Regions from separate parts of the Pediococcus sp. AC40 genome, predicted to be linked through region 1. Evidence: predicted binding sites of a transcription regulator. Region 1 holds the regulator's gene; each other region holds the start of a gene.

Region 1 (7,448 bases):
GGTAATTGAAGGACAAAGCTACTTTGTGGCTCAGGCAACTAATACGGACATCCCCGAGATTTTAATGGTGGAACGGGCCGTGTATGATGGACAGACTCCCTGGGACCGGACGGCATTTGCAAACGAGCTAAGAAGAAAGGTCGACCGGTTATACTTGGTGATTCGCCATAATGACCAGTTGATGGGCTTTATCGGGGCTTCATTTAACGACCGGGCGAAGACTGCCCACATTACCAACGTGGCCATTCTTCCCGAATACCAAAATCAAGGGATTGGTTCGTTTTTAATTGAAGCAATTGTGCGGAAGGCCCAGTTTATTGAGTATAAGAAGGTTACCTTAGAGGTGCGGAAGAGTAATATTAATGCCCAGGCGTTATATTTGAAGATTGGTTTTGAAAACGTCGGTTTGAAAAAGGGCTATTACTTTGGTGACCATGAGGACGCCATCGATATGCAACTAGATTTATCGAAATGGCGGGGAGGATATCGTGGAACAAGATAGTTTAATATTAGCAATCGAATCCAGCTGCGATGAAACTAGCGTAGCGGTTATTAAAAATGGTGACACTATTTTATCAAACATCATTGCCACCCAAATTGACAGTCACCAACGGTTTGGCGGGGTGGTTCCAGAAGTGGCTAGCAGACACCACATTGAACAAATCACCCTGTGCATTGACCAAGCAATGAAACAAGCACAAGTCCAGCCAACGGACCTAAGTGCAGTGGCGGTTACTTACGGACCTGGACTAGTGGGTGCCCTCTTAGTAGGGGTTTCTGCGGCGAAGGCCTTTGCGTTTGCAAATCATTTGCCATTGATTCCGGTTAACCATATGATGGGACATATCTACGCAGCTCGGTTCGTCAAACCAATTAAATTCCCTGCTTTAGCGTTGCTAGTTTCCGGAGGACATACCGAACTAGTATATATGGCAGCGGAAAATGAATTTAAGATTATTGGCGAAACACGTGACGACGCGGCCGGAGAAGCTTATGATAAAGTAGGTAGGGTAATGGGATTAAAGTATCCTGCCGGCAAAGCAATTGATGAATTGGCGCACCAAGGACAAGATACGTTCCATTTTCCACGGGCCATGGAGCACGACGACAACTTTGACTTTAGTTTTAGCGGGTTAAAGAGCGCGTTTATCAACACGGTACACCACGCGGACCAAGTTCACGAAGAATTGGATAAAGCGGACTTAGCGGCTAGTTTTCAGCAAAGCGTGGTTGACGTAATCGTGGCCAAGACGGTCCGCGCTTGCAAAGCGTTAGAAATCAAACAGTTGATTTTAGCGGGCGGCGTTGCTGCGAACCGGGGATTACGGGATGCCTTAGACCAACAACTCAGCGCCCAATTTAATGATTTAGATTTCGTGAAGGCGCCCTTAAAACTTTGTGGAGATAATGGCGCAATGATTGGGGCAGCCGGCGAAATGCTGATGCGTCACGGAGTATTAGCCGATTTGACGCTTAATGCCGATCCGAGCCTAGAGTTTGATTGGGAACCGGGCGCGACTAAATAAAAAGAGGTGGCAAAGATGACTGAGCAAATGCACCAGATTCATCAGGTGATTGAAAAGGGAATTCAACAACACTATATTAATGGAGCTTCGTACAGCTTCATTTTACCAAACGAAATTGAAAGCCGTTACGAAGGCGTGCAGGGCGGTAAGGAAGGCAATGTGTGCCTTGATCCTTCGATGATTTACGACGTCGGTTCAATGACTGAAGTAATTGCGACCACGACCCGGATTTTTCAGCTTTTAGCGATTCAAGAAATCCGGTTAAAAGATCCGATTAAAAAGTACCTGCCAGGGTTTTCCAACCCGAATGTGCTAGTGTTGCATTTGTTAACGCACACTAGTGGGATTCCGGTGGAAATTCCGGGAATGTACCGGTTGACCGGGATTGAATTTATCAATGCGCTTTACATGGTTGACACGGATTTTGAGCCTGGCGACCACGTGCAAGTTTCTCCGTTAAATTTTGCCCTTCTGGGAATTATCATTCGGACGGTGGACGGTTCCATTGACCGGGCGGTACAGGACAAGATTTTGTATCCGTTGGCAATGACTAACAGTGGGTTTAACCTTAACCGCCCTAAGATGCGTTTTGTGCCAACGAGAAACGATCCTAAACGGGGACAAATTCAAGGCCAGGTTGAAGATCAGTTAGGATTGTTGTTAAATGGAGAAAGCGGGCATGCAGGCCTATTCTCAACGTTAAATGATCTAACGGTTTTCACCGAAATGATGATTAATCGGGGAAGTTACCAAGGCAAAGAAATTCTTGATCCGCAGTTGTTTGATGGAATCAAGAAGGTGGATGTCGACGGCCAATCGCTCGGCTGGTGCCGTTTCAAGGAAAACCGCGATGTCTTTTACGGCAGCAGCCCAACTGGGTTAATTGCCTTTAATAACCAAAATAAACATGGTCTCGTGTTGCTACACGATTATATCGAGGATGAAAAGGTCCACGTGGCAATGCGTGACGAAATATTAAAAGTTGTTCAATAGAGGATGTGGAAAAAATGGCTAATTTTAAACTTTCAATTCCGACCACCCGTCGGTTACCTTTGTATTACCGCTATTTGCGGCGTTTATCAGACCAAAAAGTAGAAAAAGTTTCCTCCGCAATGTTGGCTGAATATTTACAAATTGATGCAGCAACCATTCGACGGGATTTTTCTTACTTTGGACAAATGGGCCGGCGTGGGTACGGCTACGATGTTCAAAAGCTTTTGGAACTCTTTGATGACGCGTTAAGACAAGATATTAACGCAAACGTTGCTTTAGTAGGGGTAGGGAACCTCGGACGGGCGTTACTAAACTTCAAGTTCCACCGGGTTGGAAATGCACGGATTACCGCGGCTTTTGACGTTGATCCTAAATTGGTGAACACGGTGCAAAACCAGATTCCAGTTTATGACATTAAAAACCTAAAGGAACAAATTAAAGAACAACAAATTACCGTGGCAATTTTAGCGGTTCCTGCAGAAAAAGCTCAAGAACTTACTGACCAGCTGCTAGAAGTTGGGATTCAAGGAATTTTGAACTTTACTACGGTTCCACTGACCGTGCCAGAAAAAGTGATTGTGCAAGACGTGGACCTTTCTGTGGAACTACAATCGCTAATTTACGGAATTAACCGGCGGGAAATTGAAGAATTAGAATAAATGTATTGAAGGCTTACTGTTTATATATTGCGGTAAGTTTTTTTATTAGCTTAAGAATGGGTTATGGATACGTGGTCTTTAATTTAAAAGATAGGTGCATAAGTATATAGAATACTAAGATAGTGGAAAAATCTTAGATTTGCTAAGAAAGGGATGGATTTTTGGAAAAAGCTGGCATCTTGCTAGTGAACTTTAATTTGGTTGAGTTTCGTGCTCGTTGACTCAAAAAAGAGACCAGAATTTGTGAAAAATTCTGGTCTCTTTTTATTTGTAATTAATCAAATTTATAACTCGATTAGTTAGCTTGAGCGCCACACTTGTTGCAGAACTTAGCACCTTGAGCAAGCGGTGCGCCACAACTACCACAAAATGCGCTCGCTGATGATGCGGCATTATTTGCATCTCCGCTTACGGCGTTAACAATTTGTTGTGTGTTTTGAGCTCCTTGTTGAATTGTGCGGTCCGTTTGTGCTCTCACGTTGCGATCCGCTTGATATGTAGCTAATTTTTGGGTGAGTTTTTCTTCTAATTCTTCACTATGATGTGCTTCGAAGAAAGGTAAGTCAATTGTTTTACTAATTCCGGAACGTTCATAGTTAAACGTGGTTCTGATTCCACTACCAATTAAAAGCACCCCAACGATAATTGCGATTAGTGTCGAAAAGAATGACGAGCCCATTAGCGCTACTCCAATAATTGCAATTAATAATCCTAAAAAGATTGAGCTCAGCTTATATGATTTCGATGTGTATACGTTAGTAATTCCTGAAAGGGGAGATGAATCTTTTTGCTTACCGGCAGGAACCAAACCAAAGAAAACTGTATTTGGCATATTTACCCGTAAGAAGGCGTCATCTAGTGTAATGCTTCCCTTTACCTAAAACGCTAATAAACTAACGGAAAACGCATCGCTATCGTTTTCAACAACTGCAGATTGTACCATTGTTATTCCTCCTAAATTAACAGATATAACCATTATATATTCACAATTAAGGTTTTGTAAACCTCTTTTACAAAGTATCAGCAGGAGAAACAAGTCCACCCTGCTTCATTAATAAAAAAACTAGGAAATTTATCTAACTTTCCTAGTCGCAAATTGCAATAGTAAGTTAGCCAGTGCCGATAAAGCACACAGACGAAAGGGCTCATGGGAGTTCCAGGTGGATCAGGATTAGGCGGCGCGGCCTTTGCGCGCACGTGCTAATTCCTTTCGAAATACTTCAGCTGGTGTACAGAACTTAAGTAAGCGGCGCGGGAGATGGTTGAGCCGAGATTCAGCTTGACGGGCCAGACTGGGTGTAGCTAGATCGAGTGATTGCCCCTTAGGAAAGTAACGTCTGAGTATACGATTGTGGACCTCATTAGTGGCGCGTTCGGCCGAGCTATAAGGGTGGGCATAATAAGTCTCGGCAACACCCTCAAGCGCAGCCGTTAGCGTGGTGAACTCTGTTCCGTTATCCGCCGTGACTGTCCGCATAACGTCACCGAATTCAGCCGTAATATTTTGCATGGCATAAGCCACAGATTCAGCGTCTTTACCCTCGATCAAGCGGACAATCTCATAGCGCGTTTTACGTTCGGTAAACGTTAATAGGACACTCTCGCTACCAGCACGTTTGCCAATGACAGTATCGATCTCAAAATGACCAAACTCGTGGCGCGTTTCTACTCGCTTTGGCCGTTCTTCAATACTACGACCGAGTAGGCGCTGATGTTGGTGCGAGTGGTGCTGGGTCGTCCGGCGTTTTGTTTTTTCCAGCAGATCAAGGTTACGGATCTCCAATAGTTGCGCATCGATATAGTTGTACAAAGTCTTCGTACAGACCATTTTGGCCGGCTTAAATAACCGGTGCTTACGGGCATAACCAACAGCAGCGTCCGGAGACCAGCCCTCATGGCAGAACTTATCATCAAAGTAGGCTAAGAAGGCCGTCACTTGGCTAAATTTTAATGGACGTCCACAGTTTTGCCGCTTTATTTCATAGCGATTCTGAGCGGCTTCAGGGCTGTAAATTTCAAAGTAGTGTTTCTGATTATTAACGCGTTTAACTTGCGTGACTCGACCACGCTTGAGCTCATTATTGACGGTCTGGTGGCAGACGCCTAATCGAATCGCTATTTGCCGTGCTGAGCATCCTTCAATGTGCCAAGCGGCGATTTGACCGCGTTCGATTTCCGATAAATGGTGACCTTTTGGGCGTGGTGTGATAGACTGTTCTTGCATCAAGACGAAAACTTCTTTCATTGTTTGTTGTAGGAACTTCAATGATACCTGAATTTTTCGTCTTGGTGTTTTTTTTTTTTACCATTTTGGCTGCGTGGCTAACTTAATTATAAAACGCGCGTAACTTTCCTAGTCTTCTTAATTAGTATTAACTTATTTTAGTTTCAAACCAGAAACTTCCAAGTTACGTTCATAGGTCTTAATGGAATCACTAAGGGTAGAAACGTTGTCATCAGAAGTAATCTTTTTATCTTTGATGTTTAATTTACCATCGTTTAACGATAGGTTGTTTACTTCAACGGCAACATTTTCAGGTTCGTCATCGTCATCTGCGTCCGAAGAATTGACGCTATAAATTGCAACAATTGATAATTTGTTGCTAGATGAAGTACTATTTTCGGATGCATCTGCGACTTCTACTTTGCTTGAAACTTCGTTGTCGTCGTCATCGTAGTATTCTTCTTCATTTTCGTTATACGGAGTTACGTACAAGTTAACAAACTTGGATGTGTATTTTTCATCAGCGAATTGTTTGTCATCTGTATAATCAGACATGACAGTGTCGGTGGCATCCGTAATGTCGTCAACGTTAGTAATTGATTTACTATCAATTAGTCCGGAAATCTTATACTTGAACGTTCTTGAACCAGTGTATTGGTGCTTACCACTACTATCTTTAAAGGCTGCTTTTGGGAGCGTGAGTGAAATAACATCTCCGTTGCTAAGGTGACCATTGTTTTTAACCTTAATGTTGCTATTGATTAAGTCAGAATTTTTACTTGAAAGTGCTATTTGTCCCTTGCCATTAATTCCGAGGGCTTTGATTTTAAGTTGGTTAAAAATCTTATTGGAAGAAACTTTGGTAGTTTTTTTCAATCCCTTAACTGTGAACGTTTTTTTGCCGTCACGGAAAGGAAGTTCCGAATTGCTGTTTTTAAACGTTACGGTAACCTTATCGCCATTTTTAAGTTCGGTTGATTTCCCTTTGAATTCTAATCTAGTCGAAGAAAGGTCCTCTATTGATGATTGAATTTTATATTGATCTTCTGAAGAAAGCATACTGTAATCAAATGTGTCAGGATGAGACACTATTTTATTAATTACGTCTTTTTTTATGTGATCCTTTTGCAATACGCGCCGGGTCATGTACTTATTTACGGATTCGGCGTTACTTATTGCTGCATCACCATGTCCGTTATAACCATAGAATTTTACTTCAATCCGGGAAATGATGTTGTTGCTGTGGTAGTCGTATCCTATTTTTGCACCTGCAGCAATGATAATGATTGCAATCACGCCGTACACTAATTTTTTATTTTGGGTAATAAATGTTTTAAATTTATCCATTGTAATCTCCTTTAATTATTTCAAGACAAAGTAGAGCGTCACACTATAATCGTCATCGACTAATTCACTAGCGTCATCGTATCCAGCTCCCGCAAGGACTTTCTTCAAATCAATATTCGCCCGATATGCAGGATGCCCTTTAAAAGTTACTTTATGAGCTGTATCAATGGTAGCTAAGCGTACTCCCCAGCTCTTCAAGAAAACCTTGCTTCCCTTAGCAGACCACTTAACTTTGCCAAAACCATCCATGCTGTCTTGGTTACCTGAAAACTTTACTTCATGGTCAGGTTTGAAAACCGCTTTTGCGGATTTATCGTAGGTTACGTCATCATCAGCACGCATTCCAACCGTCATGACTTTGTTTTGCACGGCGTATTGACCGCGATTGGCATAACGATAACCGCCGGCAATGGCGATTAAGATTACAACGATGATGGCGATCCACTTATGTTGTTTAATAAAATTCATTCCTTAACTCCTCCATAGTATTTTGGTTAATAAGTATTTTGGCAATCGTCCTCGATACTTTAACTACTAGTCCAGATCGCACCTTTTAAGCAACTAATCCTAAGTAGATATAAGGGCTTTAATAAACACATAAAAAAATTCATTTCCTAGTAACCGAAAAAAATAAATACTAAAAAATGGATTTGGATAAGGTGATTGATTTCTCAAAAGGCGTCAATGACTAGTGATTAA
Region 2 (7,448 bases), 540 kb from region 1:
AAACTTTGGTCTTTGTTGATGAAATTCATCGTTTTAATAAGTCTCAACAAGATGCCTTCCTGCCTTATGTGGAAAAAGGTAGCATTATTTTAATTGGCGCTACTACGGAAAATCCTTCTTTTGAAGTGAATTCCGCTTTATTATCCAGATGTAAAGTATTTGTTCTTAAACCTCTAGAACAAGGGGATCTTGTTAAATTAATTCAGAATGTGATCAGCAATTCCCAAGCTTTTGATAATCAAAAAATCAAAATTGAAGAAAATCAAATTAATGCCATTGCAAACTTTGCTGATGGCGATGCCCGAAAAGCGCTGAATATACTTGAAATGGCGGTCCTAAATGGAAAAAAACAAGGTGAGGCTATTACAATAACTAAGGACGATTTAGGCCAATTGATTAGTCGCAAGTTTGTTCTTTATGATAAAAACGGGGAAGAGCATTACAATATTATTTCCGCTCTGCATAAATCAATGCGCAATAGTGATGTTGACGCTGCAATTTACTGGCTCTCGCGAATGCTTGAAGGTGGTGAAGACCCTCTTTACATAGCTCGGAGACTAGTTCGTTTTGCAAGTGAGGACGTAGGATTAGCTGACCCTAACGCCCTAAACATTACCATTAACGTTTTTCAAGCTTGTCAATTTTTAGGAATGCCGGAATGTGACGTTCATTTGGTGGAAGCCGTTACTTATTTGTCACTAGCACCTAAATCTAATGCCGTTTACAAGGCTCGTTTAGCTGCTGCAAAGGATGTTAAAAAAACTGCCAACGACCCAGTTCCTCTACAATTAAGAAACGCACCTACTAAATTAATGAAAGATTTAGGATACGGAACCGGATATGAATTAGCACACAATGCCAAAGACAAACTAACCACCATGAAAACCATGCCGCCTTCAGTGGCTGGCAACGAATATTATATTCCGACGGAAGAAGGCAAGGAAGGTCGCTTTAAAGAGCGGTTAAAACAAATTAAAGATTGGCATCGGAGGCATGACTAATCCAATAGAAAAGTAAACAAGGAAACTCTACGACCTTGCTTGAAAATTAGTACTCGTAAAATAGTTCATATTTTTAATAAAAAATAACGTCGTTTTAAAAAGTATCACAAACACAATTTTAATTTATTATCTAATGAGAATAGAATTGCAGTTAGCAGGTTTCACGGAAAAATATTCAACTTTTCTTATTGCCTACAACTCCATGGCTATCTTAAAAATGTTGTTATTCGAAAGGAGATCCATAAGCAGTAATGGAAAATCAAGCAGTCTTACCAACCCAAATTAACGTTCGCGGAGGACGTGTCCATAATTTAAAAAATATTGACGTGGACATTCCTTTACACCAATTTGTTGCAATTTCGGGCCTTTCCGGATCCGGGAAGAGTTCGTTAGCCATGGGAATCCTTTATGAAGAAGGCTCTCGGCGATATTTGGAAGCCCTGTCGACCTACACAAGAAGACGGATTAAACTAGGCTCACAGGCGGACGTCACTAGCGTAGAACATATTCCATCCGCCTTGGCGCTTCGACAACGACCGAGCGTTCCGTCCGAAAGGGCCACGGTTGGGACGATGAGCGAGACCTTAAACGTAATTCGATTAATTTTTTCTCGTTTAGGTTCGCCCGTTTGCCCCAATGGTCACCGAGTAAAGCCCAGCTTAGCGATTGCTCAAGCAATGAGTGAAAGTGGTGATGCAATGGGTAGAATCACCTGTCCCGTTTGTGGAGTTGCCTTTTACGTCCCTAGTGCGGAGCAATTTTCCTTCAATAGTGACGGAGCTTGCGAGCGTTGTCAGGGGACTGGAAAAGTCCGGCAACTGGACGAAGATAAATTAATCGGTGATCCTAACCTTAGTGTTGCTGATGGTGCAGTCGCTTCCTGGCATCTTCCAGGAAGAAACTTTATGCCCAAGGTTGCCGAACAGGCCGGTGTGCGGATTAACGTGCCTTACAAAGAATTGACTGCTAAAGAAAAGGACTTTATCTTAAACGGTCCCCAGAAAAAATACCGGATGGACTTTCGTTCGGGAACCGGCCGGGTTTTCCATGATTTTAACGCTTTATACGAAAATGCGCATCAGGCCGTACTCGAATCAGCTAAAACGAGCAAAAGCGAACGGGCGCAGGCTCGGATAAGTCAATTTTTTAACTATTCGACTTGTCCCGTCTGTCACGGAAGCCGGTTGAAACCGGAATTAATGCAGCAGACGACCGGCGGAAAAAACATTGCCGAAGTTTCTGACCTTGCCTTAGGCGACTTAAACTCCTGGATGGAAAAGGTCCTCGCAGAACTTCCCGCGGACATGCAAAAGATGGCGGATAGTTTGTTTGCCGAATTTAGCCATAACTTACGTCCTTTACTCGATCTAGGTTTAGATTATCTAACCCTTTCAAGAAACGGTAATAGTCTTTCGACAGGGGAGTTACAACGAATCCAATTAGCACGAACTTTACGTACAAAGACTACGGGAGTCTTATACGTGTTGGATGAACCTTCCATTGGTTTGCATCCCGATAACGTCAGTGGTTTGCTAAAAGTCTTTCGGGAATTAGTTGATCAAGGAAATTCATTGGTGGTCGTCGACCATAATTTAGCCGTTATCCGCGCTGCTGATCAAATTATTGAAATTGGCCCTGGTTCTGGTCAGGAAGGCGGCTATATTTTGAATCAAGGCACTCCAGCAGAATTGGCCGAAGATCCCGATTCCTTGATTGGCCCTTACTTGAAGGGAACCGCAACGATTCACGTCCGGAAGATCAATAATCAGGACCCTGCTAAATTAATCGATTTTACCGTTAAAGACTACTACAATTTACAAAATGTGCGGGCTGAAATCCCCGTCAACCGGCTTACCACGGTTACCGGCTTTTCCGGTGCGGGGAAGACTAGTTTAATCCTAGATAGTTTAGTCCCAGCAATCACCGCGCAATCCCAAAAACGTAGTCTCCCTAAACAAGTAACGCAGCTAAAAACCCCGTTGAAAAAGGTAGTCAGCGTCAACGCCGAACCAATTGGCAAAAGTGTTCGATCAACGGTTGCCACGTATACTAATATCATGAACAATTTACGTAAACTATATGCTAGCCAACCTGCAGCAAAAAAACGAAAGTACACGGCAAGCTACTTCTCCTACAACAACAAGCAGGGCGCCTGCCCGACTTGTGGTGGGACGGGAAGCATTACTTTAGATATTCAGTTTTTACCAGACATGCAACAAGTCTGCCCAACTTGTCATGGAGAACGGTACAATCCTGAAATTCAGCAAATTAAATGGCACGGTTTGTCGATCGTGGACGTTTTAAACTTGGACGTAAAATCAGCGATTACCGTCTTTAAGGACGAACCCAAGATTCAACAAGACTTGCAAAACTTAATGGAAGTCGGATTGAGATACTTACATTTGGGTGAAAATACTCCTAGCTTATCGGGCGGGGAAGCGCAACGCTTAAAACTAGTGAAGCATCTTAATCAGCAACAAGCCAACACCCTATTTGTTTTTGACGAACCAACCATTGGATTGCATCCTTTAGACGTCCGCGTGCTTTTACAAGTCATGCAACGTTTGCTAGATCGACAGGCAACCATTATTGTGATTACCCACGATCTCGATTTAATGGTAAATGCGGATTACTTAATTGATTTAGGCCCTACTGGTGGTCAAAATGGTGGAAAGCTTGTTGCAACCGGTCAGCCTGGTGAATTAATTAAAGATCCTCAAAGTCTCACCACCCAATATCTGGCAAATTATTGGCGCCGTTTTAAGAACACAGCAAAAGATTAATAATTATTACGTGGTTCTTTGCTACCAATGCTCACTGAAGGGTGAGGATCTGGTAACGGAGAGCCTTTTTACATATTTGCTAAGTTAAGCGCTTACTTTTGAAAAGGAGGTTATTTTACTTTGTGATTAGCTGTATAATGTTATGTGAATTGATTGACAAGAAAGGAGTATTTCATGCATTTATTACCATGGTGGGCAGCGCTAGTGGGGTTAGCCGTTGCCATTATCCTTATTCTCAAGAAATTAAACCCCGTTTATTCGTTAATGTTGGGGGCAATTTTAGGTTGTTTGCTAGGTGGAGCAGGACTTAGCCAAACCATTAACGTCCTCATTCAAGGCTCGCAAAGCGTTATGGGAACTGTGTTACGGGTAATTGCAGCCGGAATGCTTGCCGGGGTGATGATGGAATCCGGCGCAGCGGATGTGATCGCTAAGACCATTGTTAACAAACTGGGGGATCAGTTAGCGCTATTTAGTTTAGCATTAGCGACAATGGTAATTACGGGAGTGGGAGTCTTTATCCCAGTTGCCGTCTTAATCGTTGCGCCGATTGCGCTTGAAGTTGGCCAACGCATGCATATTTCAAAATTGGCGCTCTTAGTTGCCCTTTCCGGAGGCGGCAAAGCCGGAAACATTATTTCACCAAATCCCAATTCGATTGCTACAGCAAAAGGGTTTGGCGTTAATCTAAGTCAGATCATGATTGCAGACTTTATTCCCAGTGTCGTTGGTTTAATTGTGGCAGTTGTAGTGGCATCCTTTTTGAAGCATCGTGGGAGTGCAGTCTTAGATACGGATATTGCAAATCTAACTAAGCCTAAGCAACCTACGGAGTTGCCATCATTGGCCACAGCCTTGGTAACCCCGATTTTAGCGATTGTTTTGTTGCTACTAAATCCGTTAAGTTCACTTTTACATATTCACGGTTTAACTAATTTAAATTTGGATGCCACCTACGTGCTTCCCTTTGCTGCCGTAGTTGGGACGTTAGCAATGCGAAAGGGACGACAATTAAAGGCTTACGCTCAATCTGGAATTGCCCGAATGACCGATGTAGTCATGATTTTAATCGGGGCAGGAATGATTGGCGCGTTAATTACCACGTCTAGTTTGCCAAATAAAATTATTGAATTAATCAAAATCAGCCACGTTTCTGGAGTCTTCTTGGCGCCGTTAGCTGGAATCTTAATGGCGGCGGCAACTGCTTCAACGTCGACGGGGGTTATCTTAGCCACGGGTTCCTTTAGTAAGGCCATCTTAGGTTTTGGGGTAAGTCCGTTAGGCGCTGCTGCGATGGTACATACTGGGGCGACGGTAATTGATCACTTGCCACACGGGAATTATTTTCACGTTACAGCCAATGCCATGCATATGGAAATTAAGGAACGTTCTCGTTCAATTATCTATGAAACCTTGGTCGGATTGTCAATGACCATCGTTGCAACCGTAATGTATGGATTCTTTTAATAAAGGAGTAGAATAATGAAATTTGTGATTGCACCAGATTCATTTAAAAATGGAATGACAGCTAAACAAGCCGCTAACGCCATTAAAACGGGACTTAAAAGAATTTTTCCGGAAGCGACTTATACACTCGTTCCCATGGCAGACGGTGGTGAAGGAACCGTACAATCTTTAGTTGACGCCACTAAGGGACGGCTGTTGACTGCTGAAGTTACCGGTCCACTTGGTAAGCCCGTAAACGCTACTTATGGAATTTTAGGTGACCAGTATACCGGCGTGATTGAAATGTCGCAAGCCAGTGGAATCCAATACGTTACGAAAACCACTCGGAATCCATTAAAAGCAACTACTTTCGGGACGGGCGAACTGATTTTAAAGGCACTTGATCAAGGAGTTGATCGGTTAATCATTGGCATCGGTGGCAGTGCCACTAACGATGGCGGTGCCGGAATGGCCCAAGCTCTTGGAGCAGAGTTGCTAGACGATAGTGGTCAAGCTATTCAACTAGGCGGGGGCAATTTAAATCAACTTAAGCAAATTAGGGTTACCCAAATCGATCCCCGAATCAAAAAAACGGAAATTATCATCGCCTCAGACGTCACCAATCCCTTAATTGGTAAACAAGGCGCATCGGCGGTTTTTGGTCCCCAAAAGGGCGCGACTCCCGAGATGGTTCAACTTCTGGATCAAAACCTTACTCATTATGCAAAAGTCTTACAGCGCGATTTAGGGCTTGATTTAGCTAATCGCCCTGGTGCTGGTGCGGCAGGCGGTTTAGGTGCCGGGCTAGTAGCATTTACTAACGCAACCATGAAAAAAGGGATCGACATCGTAATCGAATACAGTGGATTAAAAAATAAGGCGCAAAATGCGGACTACGTATTTACCGGAGAAGGGGGAATCGATTTTCAAACTAAGTATGGCAAAACTCCCTATGGGGTGGCACTAACCACTAAGGCAGTTGCTCCAGATGCGCCGGTGATTGTAATTGCTGGTAACGTCGGCAAGGGAATTGATGAATTATACGCAGATAACGCAATTGACGCAATTTTTACGAGCGTATCCGGAGTTAAGTCGCTACGCGAAGCTTTGGCAACTGGTCCTCATGATGTTGCCCAAGTTGCGGAGAATATCGCTCGGTTAATTAAGAAAGGAATTGGTTCGGTCAAATAAGAACCCTTTTGTCCCATAAATTTACGGGCAAGCCAATTATTTGCTTTTGAAAATATTCAGCTTATAATGTAGCCACAACGATCGAAGATCTAATTCTATTTTAATCTTCCAATTGTATATTTAGGGGGTTAATTAAACAAAATTACCCATAAATATGTATTTATATTCATTTTAGTGGTTAGGAGTGCTGCAAATGGAGAACAAAAAACTTTCTAAAGCTGAGCTAAAAGAAAAGCTTAGTCCTGAAGAATATGCGGTGACGCAAGAAGCGGCTACAGAACGTCCCTTTAGCGGGAAATATGATAACTTCTATGAAAAAGGAGTTTACGTTGACGTAGTCAGTGGAGAACCATTATTTAGCTCTACCGCTAAATATGACGCTCACTGTGGATGGCCAGCCTTTAGCCAACCAATTGACCCTCAGTTAGTTTCCGAACACCGGGACCAATCCTGGGGAATGGAACGTGTGGAAGTGCGCAGCAAACAAGCTGACTCCCATTTAGGACACGTGTTTTTGGATGGTCCACAAGAAGCTGGAGGCGTGCGTTATTGTATTAATTCGGCAGCGCTGAAGTTCATCCCGTACGATGAATTGGAAGAGCATCACCTCGGCTATTTGAAAAAAATCTTTGATAAAGAAGGGTAACTTATGACATCAACAGCTATTTTTGCGGGCGGATGTTTCTGGTGTATGGTCGAACCATTTGAAACGCAGCCTGGAATCTTAAACGTCGTTTCTGGTTATACTGGGGGACATGTACCAAATCCCACTTATGAACAGGTAGCTTCGCACACCACCGGCCATACTGAAGCGGTCCAGATCACTTTTGATCCTGAAATTATTTCTTATCGGGAGTTAGTAGAAATATATTGGCAACAAACGGACCCTACAGACGCGATGGGGCAATTCCAAGACCGAGGGGACAGCTATCGACCGGTAATTTACGTTAACAGCGAAGAACAGCGCCAGGATGCGTTGGCTTCCCGTAAAGCACTCGCGGAATCAGGTAGATTTGACGAACCAATC
Region 3 (7,448 bases), 850 kb from region 1:
TAATGCCGGACGAAGCTCCTCAAATGAAGCGTGACGCTACGCGGGGTTACGGTGCTGAAGTTGATATTCACGGAGCAACTTTCGATGATGCTCACGACTGGATGCATGAAAGAGCTGAAAAAGAAGGAAAGACGATTGTTGATCCGTTTAACGATTCCCTCGTTTGTGCTGGACAAGGAACCATCGGGCTAGAAATCCTCGAAGACTTGGTTGATGTAGAAACCATCATTGTACCAGTTGGTGGTGGGGGGTTGATTTCCGGAATTGCCACAGCAGTTAAGTCAATCAACCCTTCCATTCACGTAGTTGGGGTTCAATCCGAAAACGTTCACGGAATGAAGGCTTCAGTAGATGCTGGTAAGATTGTAAAGCATCACGATGACTTTACGCTTGCTGACGGCACTGATGTAGCTGTTCCTGGGGACATCACTTACGGAATTGTTTCTAAGTTAGTTGACGAAATTGTTCTAGTTAGTGAAGAAGAAATTTCTAAAGCAATGAAGGACTTGATGCAACGCACCAAGATTGTTGCAGAAGGTGCTGGCGCATTACCAACTGCTGCACTTGAGGCAGGCAAGATTGATAAGAAATGGATCGAAGGTAAGAAAGTCGTTGCCCTAGTATCCGGTGGTAACGTTGACCTTCAACGGGTTTCACAAATTATTGATCACTTCTTCTCCCCAGTTGATACACACAAAGTTGGGATTGGATAGAATGATTAGGCAAGCAATTGCAGATTGAAAATCTAAGGGATGCTGCATGAATTGCAGCGTCCCTTTTTTAAAATAATTAAAATTGGAACAATGAGGAGTGATTATCAATGAATGATAATAGTACATCTCTAAAAAAGACAATTGGTTTTTTCCCGGCGTTAGCAACGGTTATGGGAACGGTTATTGGTACCGGCGTATTCTTTAAGGCAGCCGCGGTAACCGAATATACTGGGACGGTCTCAATGGCCCTTTTCGCGTGGCTATTGGGTGGACTAATTAGTATTTGCGCTGGGTTGACTGGTGCTGAGCTAGCGGCGATGTTCCCTGAAACTGGGGGCCTGACACGTTATATTGAGCATACTTATGGTCACTTTTGGGGATTTTTAGCAGGGTGGGCACAAGCAATTATTTATTTCCCTGCTAATGTAGCGGCCATTGCGATTGCGTTTGGAACCCAATTCACTAACTTATTTAATCTTTCGCAAACATGGATAGTTCCTGTAGCAATCATTACTGCACTTTCATTATTGTTAGTTAACTGCATTAGCGCAAAATTTGGTGGTTGGGTAACATCGGTAGCTTTAGTGGTTAAGCTGATCCCGTTAGCCGTAATTGTTTTGTTAGGATTCTTCCACAGTAGTTCGGTTAACTTCTCACTATTCCCAGTTGTAGCTGGCCCACATCGCGGATTTTGGACAGCTTTAGGGAATGGATTATTAGCGACCATGTTTGCTTATGATGGATGGATTCACGTTGGTAACATTGCCGGTGAAATGAAAAATCCGCGTAAGGATCTACCTAAAGCGATTGCACTTGGAATCGGACTGATTATGGTAGTTTACCTGTTGGTTAATGCCGTATTTCTCTACATTGCTCCAGTTAACCACGTTGCTGGAAATTTGAACATTGCTTCTGACGTTGCAAAGGTTATTTTTGGCGGTATCGGAGGTAAATTTGTTACAATCGGTATCTTGATTTCAGTGTATGGTGGCCTCAATGGATACACCATGACAGGAATGAGAATTCCTTACGTAATGGGTAAAGAACACAAACTACCATTCGGAGATGTTTTTGCTAAATTAAATGAAGCGGGAGTGCCTTGGGCAGCTGGAGTTATCCAATACTTGATTGCTTGCTTAATGATGCTTTCTGGACAATTTGATGCAATTACCAATATGCTAATTTTCGTAATTTGGTTCTTCTACTGCATGGCTTTTGTGGCGGTATTTGTTTTGAGAAAACGGACACCAAATGCAAATCGACCGTATAAGGTCCCACTTTATCCAGTAATTCCGGCAATTGCTCTTGTAGGAGGAGTTTTCATTTTGGTTAACACGCTCTTCACACAATTTACTACGACAGCGATTGGGATTGTAGCCACCGCAGTAGGGGTTATTTTCTACTATTATTTAAAAAATAAGTATCCAGAAAATTTTAAGAGTGAAAAATAATTTTGTGTTTGAAATGGCAGAAAACTATCCCAGTCAGGGAGGCTTTCTGCCTTTTTTAGTAGACAATGGTTAGGCAGTAGCGCTACTTGATAAGAAAAGGTGGAAGCGCTATTATTAAACATATGATAATTGATTCACAAAAGTTAGGTATTAGTGATTGTTAAAGAAAGGGATTGAATTGGATGGCACAAAATGTTTCTAAGAAAGATTATGGTGGTGATGGTAGGAGCAAGTACGTTCCTTACGTTACTAAAAAGGGGCATGGTGGAAGTATTGCTATTTTGATTATGGGAATTATTTTAGCCGTAATCTTTGGAGCGTCAACAGCATACTCGGGGATGAAAGCTGGACTAACGGTAGCAGCTGGAATTCCTGGATCAATCATTGGATCGGGGTTGGTAAGTCTTTTTGCTAAGAAAAAGGGCATCCTAGGTAAAAATATTTTGCAAGGAATGTCCAGTGGTGGAGAAGCAATTGCAAGTGGGATGATTTACGTCCTTCCAGCAATTATCTTGATTGGCGGACACGTTAATTTTTTCACTGGGGTAATGGTTGGTGCTTTGGCAGTAATGTTTGCCATTGGGAGCGCATCATTAGTTCAAAATTATCTGATTGTTGAGGAACATGGGCGCCTCGCTTACCCAGAATCCATGGCGATTACCGAAGCGTTAGTCGCTTCGGAAAGCGGTGGAGATTCATTAAAATTCCTAGGGGTAGGTTTTGGAATCGGGGGCTTAATTACTTTATTTACTTCTCAAGTTTTTGGTTGGGTAAATAGCATGATCACTTTCACTGGAAACTCATTTTACCGATGGAAGATGTCGACAGAAGTTAATCCTATGCTAGCTGGAATTGGTTTCGTGGTTGGCCTAGAAGTGGCAATGACCATGTTTGCGGGGTCAATCTTATCAAATTTTGCAGTAGTGCCTTTAGTTAGTTACTTTGCACAAATGGCAGGAAGTGGTGCACACGTTTGGAATGATGCCGCGCTGAGCATCTCCCAAATGAGCGTTGACGATGTTGCAGGCTCGTATGTTAAGTATATTGGTGCAGGAATGATGCTTTGTGGTGGAATTATCGGTGCAGTTAAGTTAATCCCGGTAATTTGGACTTCGATTAAAAAAGTACTTAATGCGCGAAATAGCACTACTGAAGATAAAAATGCGTTCGGGTTAATTGCCTTGTTAGCTTCAGTAATTGCCATTTTTATCGCTGGTTTTATTATTTCAGGGTCGGTTGTCGTTGCCTTGCTTGGCGGGGTTTTAACGTTAGTTTTATCGTTGCTGTTTGTAATTGTTTCTGCTCGGCTAGCCGGGACGATTGGCTGTTCTAACGAACCAGTGTCAGGGATGACTATTGCATCGCTAGTAATCATGACTTTGGCCTTCGTATTGATGGGATGGACTACCAAAAATTACACAGAAATTTTGCTATTGTTTGGGGTATTCATTGTTACTACGGTTTCAGTCGGTGGTGGATATATGCAAACCCAAAAAGTTAACTACATGATTGGCGGCTCAAACAAGGAAATGATGAAGTACTACATGATTGCTGGCTTTGTGGGGGTGCTCACCGTAATTGGAACTACGGTACTTTTGGAACCGCAATTGCGGATTACGGGTTCTAACCCGCCATTTGGATTGCCGCAAGCTAACTTAATTGCAACTTTAACGTCTGGCATCATGTCTGGAGATTTACCATGGATTATGATCATTGTCGGGATTGTGATGGCCTTAGTTTTCTGGATGCTAGACCTACCAATTATGACGGTTGCGTTAGGTTTTTACTTACCAATTTCAACTACTTCAATTATTTTAGTAGGGGCATTATTAAAACTTTTGATCAATAAGACTACTAAAGACAAAGAGTTACGTGACAAACGGGTACAAAGCGGCGTCAGTCTTTCTTCTGGACTAATTGCCGGTGGTTCAATCATCGGCCTTGTTGGAATTATTTTCCACGTTACCGGATTGCTGGGTAATAGTGCACCAAGTGGCTTTTTAGCAAGCAACGCAATGGGATTAATACTACTAGCAGCTATGGCAGGAGCGATTATAATTCCGTTGTATATGATTAAAAAATCTGAAAACCAAGGGAAGGCTGAAGAACGTGAGTAAGTCACCTAAATTGACGGATGCTGATCTAAAAGAATTAGTTTTTAAGAAAAATCCGCGGGTTAATTATAAAGTTGAAGGCGAACAAGTGACCATTATTCGTGCTCAAAACCATTGGATTCAACAATTTTTACGAAAATTACATTTTAAAATTCCAGAGTTTACTTACCTAGATTTAGATGAATACGGCAGTTTTGTATTTCAACAAATTGATGGGCAACGCAGCGCGTATGAGATTGGTCAGAATTTAGGCGAACGCTTCGAGGAAGCTAATGACTATTTGTATAGTCGATTATTATTGTATTTGAAGCAACTAGAGGTTAACGAACAGATTATCGAACGAGTTTAAAGAAATTTAAGAGGAGGATTTATCATGACGGATAGAATTGAAATGTCAGCATGTACTTCAGTAATGGTTGGAAAGCAGGCTTCGCTTGATGGCGCAACCTATATTTCCAGAAACGAAGATCGTCTAGTGGCTATTCATCCAAAACGCTTCTTGGTTCAACCAGCCGTCTCCGGACGACAAGAAATTTATAAATCACCATATAACGGATTAACTGTACCGTTGCCTGAAAGTGGCTATCGGTATACTTCAACACCTAACGCCGATGAGAGCGAAGGGCCTAATGAAGAAGACGGTTTTAACGAAAAAAACGTTGGTGAAAGCGCTACGGAAAGTGTTTACGCTAACGAACGAGTTTTAGCTTACGATCCCTTCGTCAAAAATGGGTTAGCAGAAGATTCCATGACTACGTTAGTACTTCCGTTTATTGATTCTGCTCGAGATGGAGTTCGTTATCTAGGCGAATTGGTGAAAAAATATGGTTCAGCAGAGGGTAACGGAGTTCAATTTAATGATGCTGACGAAGTGTGGTACATGGAAATTGTTACGGGTCATCAATGGGTTGCCGTTCGGATTCCGGACGATTGCTATGCCGTGGCTGCTAACCAAATCGCGATTGAAGATATTGACTTTAATGATCCCGACAATTACATGTGGGCGCATGGCATTCAAGAATTTGTCGAAAAGCATGGTTTGAATCCTGACGAAGATCGCTGGAATTTCCGGCACATCTTTGGAACGGATACGGAAAAGGATCATCATTACAATACTCCTCGGGTTTGGTTTGCTCAACGTTACTTAAACCCGGAGATTGAACAAGATCCTGAATCACCAGATCTACCTTTTATTCGGAAAGCTAGTCGAAAGATTTCGGTTGAAGATATTCAATATATTCTGAAGTCGCACTATAACGAAACTAAGTACGACCCATTAGGAAGTGGTAGCGAACACGATCGGAAGACGTACCGGGCAATTTCCTTATCTCGAACAGCCAATTCACATATTTTGCAAATGCGGAATAGTCATGAAAATGAAGCGGCTGGAGTTCAGTGGATTGGCTTTGGCGTACCAAGTTTTTGCCCACACGTACCATTCTTTACCAACGCTAATGATACTGACGTTTCCTACCGGGAATTACCGGAAGAGGTGTCATTAGATAGTGCATACTGGTTGTATGAAACTTTAGCAATGGTAGTGGAATCTCACTACGCTGAATTTATTCAGGACGATTTGGATTACCAAAAAGAGTTGTCACAATGGGCACGGACCAAGATTGAAGAAGTTGACCAAGTGGCTAAGAAGATGTCGGGAAAAGAATTGACAAAATATCTTACTGAACAAAACCCCCTTATTGCGCAACATTATAATAAAGAAACCAAGAAACTTTTAGCTAAGTTAACCAAGCAGGGTGCGGAATTATCGAAGCTAACCTTTAAGATGGATCCAAATTTGTGATTCAAAAGATAGGCCTGGTGTTATGTAGTCGTCTAAAGTGTTAAGGGGCGGTTGAATAAAACTTTCAACTAATTTTTCTTAATAATTAAAGTGGCCGTTAGGATTTTGGGTAATCCTGACGGCCACTTTTTGTTAATCAATATAAATCATCGCGATTCTTAATCAATTCATTTTTATAGTTAATGGGGTAGTGTTTACATATTTTTTAAACAATCGGTTTAGGGAAGAAGGATTTTTATAACCAATTCGCAAGGAAATTTGGTCAAGCGATAGGTTAGTTTGAAATAAAAGTTCTTGGGCTGCATATAGACGGCGCTGTTCAATTAATTCTTTAAACGTTTGCCCAGTCGCTGCTTTGATCTTATTACTGAGATAATTCATGTTGTATCCAAAATGCTTACTTGTATATTGCAAATTAGTGGTTGAATAATGCTGTTCGATGTACTTTAAAATTGCCAATAATTCAGCATTATTGTCTGCCGCAAAATTTAGATGGTGATGGCTAACTAATGGTGGTAATTGCGTAATCAAGGTTGAAAATAGCAATTTTAGCACTTGGTTATTATTTTTATGGGCGGATTCAAAGGCTACGAACAATAAGTCCATAATCAGACTACGCGACAATGATTGTGCAGGTAAATCGAAAATCATGAAATTATGGTTGGTAGTTTTTAAGTTACAATTTTGCAGAAAGTCCGTTACAGCGTTGGATTGTCCAGAAAGTAAGTCCAATATTTTAGTGATAGTTAGAGAGTTTTTTAACAAAATGTTAATGATGACGTCATTTTCCCCAGTATAGCCAATTTTTTGAACAGTATTCTTATCCATTAAAAGTAGTTGACCTTCTGTAAACTCAAATTGCTCGTTATTTAGCGATTGAATACAACTACCTGAATACATGTAGTTAAGTTCGATGAAATCATGAGTATGCGCGGGAACGTAAGAAAAACGATTTCCTTTAACAATGGTTAAATCGCCATGTTTAAAAAAATTGTATTTTGGCATTTTAGGGATGGGGCTTTCCTTAAAATTGAGCTTCATATAATTGTAATTAGCGTGATTTTTTCGCTGAGTGTTCTCTACATAATTTAGACTACGTATTTTTTTATCCAAGGTAATAAAATCCATCATTAGCTGCTCCTTTTTAATGATCCCACCTGTAGTTTTGCAAGGATTCGGGTGAACTGGAGATATTGTAGCACTTATTTTAAGCGCTTACAATGAGGATAGTTAAGGAGGAGAGATTTATGCAAAATCAAAGTGATAATTTAGTGAAAAAATACCGTCCTCTAGCTATTGCAGCTGGAATCGGATCAATTTTAGGTTCGGGGATCATTGTTGGATTATCAGCAACAATTACGGTGTGGCA
Region 4 (7,448 bases), 750 kb from region 1:
AGCAGCGCGGTTTGTCTTCATTTTAGGCATAATCTGTTCCTCCAGAAATTTAAATTATTTATCAGCATTAGGAGCCAATACCAAGAACATGCTCCGACCGTCCATCTTTGGACGAGCTTCGATCCGAGCGATGTCAGAAGTCTCCTCAGCCATCCGTTCAAGTACTTTACGACCAATGTCTTTATGGGTAATTGCCCGACCCTTAAAACGAATTGATACCCGAACTTTATCTCCTTTGCCTAAGAACTTCTTAGCGTTCTTAAGTTTAGTGTTAAAGTCGTTTGTATCAATTGTCGGACTCAAACGGATTTCTTTAATGCTGACAGTCTTTTGCTTTTTACGAGCTTCACGTTTTTTCTTTTGTTGCTCGAAACGATATTTCCCATAATCCATAATCTTGGCTACTGGTGGTTTTGCCTTTGGGGAAACTACGACAACGTCAAGATTAGCTTCTTCAGCAATTTGGATTGCTTCTGCTTTTGACTTAACCCCTAATTGATCACCATTAACACCAATCAAGCGGACTTCACGAGCCCGAATGGTTTCATTTACCATTGTATCTTTTGCTATGGTTCTTCACCTCCAGGAAAATTATCGAGAATGCAGAAAAGCGGATGGCACACGCCACCCGCTTTTTTTGGATCTTCAACATCCATTCAACGTTCTTTAGCCCAGCAACTTCTAAGTTACAAGGCGAGAAGCGGTGGCCTCTGCTTTTTCTCAACGTTTACTAAGATACCAAAATAATCAGTCTCTGTCAACTAAACTAAAAAATTATTTTTACATAAAGAGGTTTACGTAGATTGGAACTAGAATGTCCATCGCTAGTGAAACGATTACAACCGCTACGGATGCCATTGCACCTTCAATTGAGCCTAATTGAACCGCTTTGGCTGAACCAACGGTGTGTCCGGAAACTCCCAGTCCTAATCCAGTTCCCACTTTAGAGATATTTTTGAGCTTAAAGATTTTAATTAAGAATTCGGCCAACGCGTAGATAATTACGGCGTTGATAATGCAGACCATCGCCGTAATTGCCGGATCCCCGCCGATTCCCTTTGCAATCGGCATGGCAATTGCGGTAGTTGCTGCTTGAGGCAGCATTGCCGCAATCGAAACTCGGGAGAGCCCCATTAGTTTGGAGACCATGTGAATACCAAATAGGGAAATAAAACCACCGACGAACAAGGTTAGGAATACATCTACCCAGTACTTCTTAAAAATATCGTTCCGTCGATATAGCGGAATCGCAAATGCCACGGTAGCCGGGTTTAAAAACCAAAAAATCATGTTGCCGCCTGGTAAATAGTACTTTTTATAAACTGCGACAGTTGTGGAACCAATTCCCTTTCCCCAAAGAACTAAGATTACAATTCCTAAAACCATTCCAACTAATAACGGGGTAAATAGGAAGAAGCCTTTGCTAACTTTAAAAAGCCACATTCCAATTAGATAAACTACTAAAGAAATAAAAATTCCGGTAAACGGTGTTGCTAAAGCTGCATCCATTATTCATCGTCCCCCTTTTTTCTCGTAATTTTTTGGTGAATTCGAATGAAAAATGCTCCTACGTATGCAATTACGACCAGGAGAATAATTGTCGAAATGACCACCACGATAATATCCTGGAGCCCTTCCCTTTTCATTAAATCCAAACTACCGGCTAATTGAATTCCCGATGGAACGAATAAGAAAGCAATTAAGCCAATCATAAAGTCACCAAATTTTTCAACTTGTTCGAGTTTAACAATGTGGGTCGCCAATAAAATATATAAAATAATCATACCAATTAACGGAGTGGGAACCACAATGTTTGCGGGAAATAGCTGAGAAATGATTTGCGAAACGAATAAAATCGCCGCAAAAATCGCCATTTGAACAAGGATTGGCGTCTTCTTTTTCTCTTGATCTTTTTTCATCAGAATTCCTCCTTAAAACACTTGATTCAAGGGCTTTTCTTCCCTTGCTCACCATTAATTCTAAGTGATTTTGATCGATTTGTAACCGTTTTCACAATCAATTGACCCTAATTCTGGATAGAATACCAACTACCCGAGATGAAATGCCCTTAACAATTCCAACGTAAAAAGTGACCACTTCTCTAAGCAATTTAACCTAGAGTTGTGATCACTTTTTAAAAATTAAGATAACTAAAACTTTATGGAATAACTTTAATTTCCATCAACTAAATCACCCGAATTATTACTCACTTCATCCCTAAGTGGCGTTTGGTTTCGTTAACGTACGAACGGCTCACCGGAATCTTAATTCCATTCGATAACGTCAATTGGTAGGTATGGTTGAAACTTGGTTGTAATTCAAAAACTGAATCAAGGTTAACCACGTAACTACGATGTACTTGCAAAAACTTTTGCGGATCCAATTCTGCCAATAGTTTTCGGAGAGGCTGCTTGCTGGTAACTAATGGTAAATTGGCCACGTGAATAATTACCGTACCCCCCTGCGCTTCTAAATAAATGATGTTATTTTTCTTAATCACGATCGTTCGTTCTTCATTAGTAATTGACAGTCGCGGATTAAGATATTTTTGCTGGTAATTGGCGGTATCGCGTTGCTGCCGATCCAATAATTTTTTGATTCGGTCAAGCGCTTCATTAATGCGACTTTGCTCAAAGGGTTTGAGTACGTAGTCCACTGCCTCAGAACTAAACGCATCTAAAGCATATTGGTCGTACGCCGTGGCAAAGATCACGTATGGTGAAACCGCCATTTTCTTCCATTTTTTCGCCAAAGCCATTCCATTACCATCTTCAAGCTTAATATCCAAAAATACCAAATCGGGATGTTCATTTGCTACATACTGGTCGGCCTCCACCACTCCATCAGCTTCCGCAACCTGGTCAACGATGGGGTTTTCCTCCAATAAGTAATTTAATTCTTGGCGAGCTAATGGCTCATCGTCAACAATCAATACTTTCATCACTTTTGCTTCCCTTCTTGAAATGGTATTTTCACGGTGATTGTCGTTCCTTCAGAGCTTGATTGAATATCTAAATTTGCTGCCTCACCGTAAAGTCCCGCAAACCGGGCGGTTAAATTTTGTAAAGCCGTTCCACTACCACTTTGAGAATCAACCACCTGGTGTCCTAACTGTTTTAAAATATGGGGGTCAATTCCGTGCCCGTTATCCGCAACCACGATTTTTAACGCGTTGGCAACTTGACTAACCCCTACCTTAATCTGTTGATCCTTCATTTTGGGATTAAAAGCGTGGCGAACCGCATTTTCCACTAAAATTTGGATTGTAAACGGTGGGACTAGGGCATTTTCGGACACCGCGTTGCTGAACAGCACCCGGTACCTTCCTGGAAAACGAGCCTGTTCCAAAGATAAATATGCTCTTACGTGTTTAAATTCTTGTGATAATGGAATTACCACCTCCCGGCTCCCCATCAAGTTAGCCCGGAAATAGGTACTTAATTGAATCAACAACTCCCGTGCCTTTTCACTGTCTTGGCGCATCACCGCGACAATTGTATTGATTGCGTTAAAGAAGAAGTGCGGGTTCACTTGGGCATGCAACGATTTAATTTCTGCGTCCTTAACTAGCTCAGTCTGCCTTTCCATATCACCCAGCATAATCTGCATGGCCAAGATTTCTCCGAGCCCCATCCCTAATTGAATTTCTACCGGGCTTAATCGCCACTGTTCTTTATAGTAAACTTTTAAGCTGCCAATAATCTGTTCTTTAATAAACAACGGGACCACAATTGCCGAATGGAGCGGGCATTTGGGCTCTGAACAATTAATTTCGTGAAAATTATTGGCAATTTGTACCTCTCCGGATTGAATCGCCTTCAAAGACAGATCGGTTCGAATCGGTTGCCCGGCAATGTGATGGTCGCTCCCCGCCCCGACGAAGGCGAGGATTTTTTGCTTATCCGTAATTCCGATTGCATCAAAATTAGTGTACTTAAGCATTAAATTGGCAACTTCTTGGGCCGATTTGTAATTAAGTCCCTGGCGAAATGCCGGTAACGTTTTTAATGCTAACTGGAGCACTGAACGAGTTTGGGTTGCTTGTACATCCACTTCTTGACGAAAATATAATGCAACGATTGATAAAAACACCGAAGTCCCTAGTGCGCTGACCGTAATCATGGGAATCGCGATATACCTTACCAATCGCCAACCCGTGGGACTAAAAATTAGGATAAAAGTCATCTGGATGGTTTCCATCAATAATCCAATCAAAAAACCGTGCCACGGCTTCATAGTCGCAAACCGATGCTGCTTTTGATTAGAAAACCATCCCGATAAAATTCCAATCAAAATTGAACTTGGAATATAAAAAAGTGCGTCGTTAGTTAAGGATTCTTGTAAAACACGATGAACTCCAGCAACTGCGCCGACAACCCCACCAACCATTGGTCCGCCAATGATTCCAGAAACGGTAACCGTTAAAATACGGATGTTAGCCACCGAATAGCCTGCTGGAATTCGTAATAATAACGGATTAAAGTGGATAGAGTTGTCAGGCGAAAGCTCAATCCCAATCAAATTAGCCGTAATCGTAAAGAAAGCAAAGATGATTATCAACTGAAATTTAGCGGCGCCGTCCTGTCGAAAGAGTAATTTTCGAAACGGCGGAAAATTAACGAGAAAAAAGGCCAAAATAATAATCAGGCCCACCCGTTCAATCATTAGTAAGGTTAAATTTAGCATTTGAATCCTTCTTTCGTGCTTAAGAAGTTCCTTTCCTTCAATTATACATGAAACGCCTTTCCTTGCTTAGCCGTAAATCGATCTTTCAAAGCCATTTGGGCAACTAAAAAGAGCTATGTAAACCCACCTGGATTTACATAGCTCCCGAAAGCTAAAAGTTTTTAATTTTTGCGACTGTAGCTATCAATGTCAGCTTTAATATCTTGCATAAATTGATCTACTGAAACAGTTTGTGAGTCGTCTTCACCATAGCGACGAACACTAACCGCGTTAGAATCCATTTCGTTGTCCCCAACTACTAAGATGTATGGAATCTTTTGGGTTTGTGCTTCACGGATCTTGTAACCCATCTTTTCGTTGCGGTGGTCAACTTCAACTCGGATGTCTTGGTCAGCCATTTGTTCACGCAACTTATCTGCGTATTCACCATGCAAGTCATCCTTAACTGGGATAATCGTTACTTGTTTTGGTGCTAACCAAGTTGGGAAGGCACCCTTGTACATTTCAATTAGGTAAGCCGTGAAGCGTTCCATAGTTGAAACTAACCCACGGTGAATCATAACTGGGCGGTGTTCTTCACCATCTGCTCCGACGTAATGTAAGTCGAATTGTTTTGGCAACATGAAGTCTAATTGGATTGTTGATAGAGTTTCTTCGTTACCAAGTGCCGTCTTTGTTTGTACGTCAAGCTTTGGACCGTAGAAAGCAGCTTCGCCTTCTGCTTCAACGTAATCTAAACCAAGGTCATCCATCGCAGCTTTAAGCATTGATTGTGAGTGGTTCCACATCTCATCATCGTCAAAGTACTTTTCAGTATTTTCAGGATCACGGTAACTAAGCCGGAATGTGTAATCCGTAATGTCAAAGTCGCGATAAACTTCAACCATCAATTGTAGAACTTTCTTGAATTCTTCTTGAATTTGATCAGGCGCAACGAAAGTGTGACCATCGTTCAACGTCATTTCACGTACCCGTTGCAAACCAGAAAGGGCACCAGATTTTTCGTAACGGTGCATCATTCCAAGTTCAGCAATCCGTAATGGTAATTCACGATACGAACGGATGTGGTGCTTATAAACTTGAATATGGGATGGGCAGTTCATTGGCCGCAATTCAAGCATTTCGCCGTCACCCATGTCCATTGGTGGGAACATATCTTCCCGATAGTGTTGCCAGTGACCAGAAGTCTTGTACGCGTCAAGGTTCATTAATACTGGTGTGTATACGTGCTGGTAACCATGTTGGACTTCCTTGTCGATGATGTAACGTTCGATTGTCCGACGGATGGTTGCCCCGTTTGGCATCCAGTATGGTAATCCAGCGCCCACTTCTGGATCAACAAAGAAGAGGTCGAGGTCGTTACCAATTACCCGATGGTCACGTTCACGAGCTTCCTTTTGGCGTGCCAATTCAGCATCCAAGTCTTTTTGGTTGAAGAACGAAGTACCGTAAATCCGTTGTAACATTGGATTACTTGACTTACCTTCCCAATAAGCACCCGCAACGGATAGCAATTTGATGGCTTTCAATCCCGAAGCATCTGGTAATGCAACACAGTCACTGACAATTAAGCTGCCATCAACGTCGTATACGTTAACCTTGCCGTCTTTAGCGTTTTTCTTAACTAGCTTAGCTTGGTAAGGATCGCTATCAACCTTAGCTAAAGCATCTTCAACGCTTAACATTTCATGACTCAAAGCAACCTTTGCTTGAATCATATCTTTCATTTTATCTTCAATAGCGGGGAGTTCGTCGACCGAAATTTGTTGACCTTCCTTATCGGTGTCAGCATAAAAACCGTGTTCGATGTTACCAATTTCCCCAATCCGGATTTCCGGATAAATACTCTTGATTGCACTTGTCAATACTAAAGCTGCTGAATTCCAGTTTACCAATTGTCCATCTTCGGAATCCTTGGTAATGATCTCAACCTTTCCATCTTGGTCAAGTGGTTGGTCCAAATTAACCAATTCATCATTAACTTTTCCAGCAACGGCGTTTTTTGCCAAACTTGTACCAATTGACTTCGCAATTTCAAGTACGGTGACACCAGCACCAAAAGGTTTTACACTGCCATCTGGAAATTCAATCTTAATCTCTGCCATAATTACACGCTCCCTTTACAAAAAATAGTATAAAAAAATCCCTGGTATTTTCATACCAGGGACGTGTTAGACGTTATTTCACGCGGTTCCACCCTCGTTGCAGACTACTAGAACGTAATCCACCACTTAATTAAACCGATAACGGTGGCAACCCGAACTGATATTTCGATCAGTCTCTAGTCAAGTGGGAAGTTTTTAGTTGCTTTGCTTACAGTCCATGGCGCGGCTCCCTGAGGTTAAAAACTACATGTTTGACTCTGATTTACAACTTCATTATATCCATTCAAAATTGCTTGTCAACCCTGTCGATGATTTTTTCCGATTAAAGTAACCTCTTCACTTAAAAATTTGATCCGTTCCATTAACCGTTTGGCCTTTAAAGGCTCGGCCTCCCCGCGTTGGTTGACCGTTAAGTGTTCCTTTTCTAGTTGCTCCATTGAAAAGTTAGAGGTGAAGAACGTTGGTAACTCTTCTTGCATGCGATATTCCAAGATTACGCCTAAAATATCATCCCGTACCCATGCAGAAATACTATCTGCACCAATGTCGTCAATCACTAAAATTGGCGCCTGCTTGACCGCGTCAAGCTTGCTTTGAATTTCTTTAGAATCCCCAATCGTGTTTTTTAATTCCACCGCTAAACTAGGAAAATGAACG

The links. The regulator Rex, encoded in region 1, represses fermentation and respiration genes when NADH is low (regulators of the CRP and FNR family bind a similar motif). The targets are predictions, from matches to a motif close to TTGTGAANTANTTCACAA.
Region 2: NL111_RS05115 (GntP family permease) is a predicted target of Rex. The motif match lies at 3,927-3,944, and genes of this name have one in related genera.
Region 3: NL111_RS03640 (OPT/YSL family transporter) is a predicted target of Rex. The motif match lies at 2,287-2,304, and genes of this name have one in related genera.
Region 4: NL111_RS04070 (CidA/LrgA family protein) is a predicted target of Rex. The motif match lies at 1,999-2,016, and genes of this name have one in related genera.

Annotation. Positions count from the first base shown of each region.
Region 1 covers NZ_CP127012.1:1,599,670-1,607,117, reverse strand. Annotated here, with positions in the region: gene rimI (ribosomal protein S18-alanine N-acetyltransferase) at 1-502, shown strand, start outside; gene tsaD (tRNA (adenosine(37)-N6)-threonylcarbamoyltransferase complex transferase subunit TsaD) at 489-1,526, shown strand; gene NL111_RS07945 (serine hydrolase domain-containing protein) at 1,542-2,519, shown strand; gene NL111_RS07940 (redox-sensing transcriptional repressor Rex) at 2,534-3,178, shown strand; gene NL111_RS07935 (zinc ribbon domain-containing protein) at 3,474-4,010, opposite strand; gene NL111_RS07930 (IS30 family transposase) at 4,350-5,423, opposite strand; gene NL111_RS07925 (hypothetical protein) at 5,556-6,749, opposite strand; gene NL111_RS07920 (hypothetical protein) at 6,765-7,217, opposite strand.
Region 2 covers NZ_CP127012.1:1,055,419-1,062,866, reverse strand. Annotated here, with positions in the region: gene NL111_RS05125 (replication-associated recombination protein A) at 1-1,001, shown strand, start outside; gene NL111_RS05120 (ATP-binding cassette domain-containing protein) at 1,253-3,784, shown strand; gene NL111_RS05115 (GntP family permease) at 3,959-5,251, shown strand; gene NL111_RS05110 (glycerate kinase family protein) at 5,267-6,421, shown strand; gene msrB (peptide-methionine (R)-S-oxide reductase MsrB) at 6,615-7,067, shown strand; gene msrA (peptide-methionine (S)-S-oxide reductase MsrA) at 7,071-7,448, shown strand, end outside.
Region 3 covers NZ_CP127012.1:747,184-754,631, forward strand. Annotated here, with positions in the region: gene tdcB (bifunctional threonine ammonia-lyase/L-serine ammonia-lyase TdcB) at 1-713, shown strand, start outside; gene NL111_RS03635 (APC family permease) at 821-2,164, shown strand; gene NL111_RS03640 (OPT/YSL family transporter) at 2,347-4,281, shown strand; gene NL111_RS03645 (PqqD family peptide modification chaperone) at 4,274-4,627, shown strand; gene NL111_RS03650 (C69 family dipeptidase) at 4,652-6,079, shown strand; gene NL111_RS03655 (AraC family transcriptional regulator) at 6,242-7,084, opposite strand; gene NL111_RS03660 (MFS transporter) at 7,327-7,448, shown strand, end outside.
Region 4 covers NZ_CP127012.1:849,085-856,532, reverse strand. Annotated here, with positions in the region: gene rpmI (50S ribosomal protein L35) at 1-30, opposite strand, end outside; gene infC (translation initiation factor IF-3) at 55-555, opposite strand; ribosomal protein L20 leader region at 597-722, opposite strand; gene NL111_RS04075 (LrgB family protein) at 781-1,509, opposite strand; gene NL111_RS04070 (CidA/LrgA family protein) at 1,509-1,919, opposite strand; gene NL111_RS04065 (LytR/AlgR family response regulator transcription factor) at 2,207-2,941, opposite strand; gene NL111_RS04060 (LytS/YhcK type 5TM receptor domain-containing protein) at 2,941-4,686, opposite strand; gene thrS (threonine--tRNA ligase) at 4,848-6,791, opposite strand; gene dnaI (primosomal protein DnaI) at 7,088-7,448, opposite strand, start outside.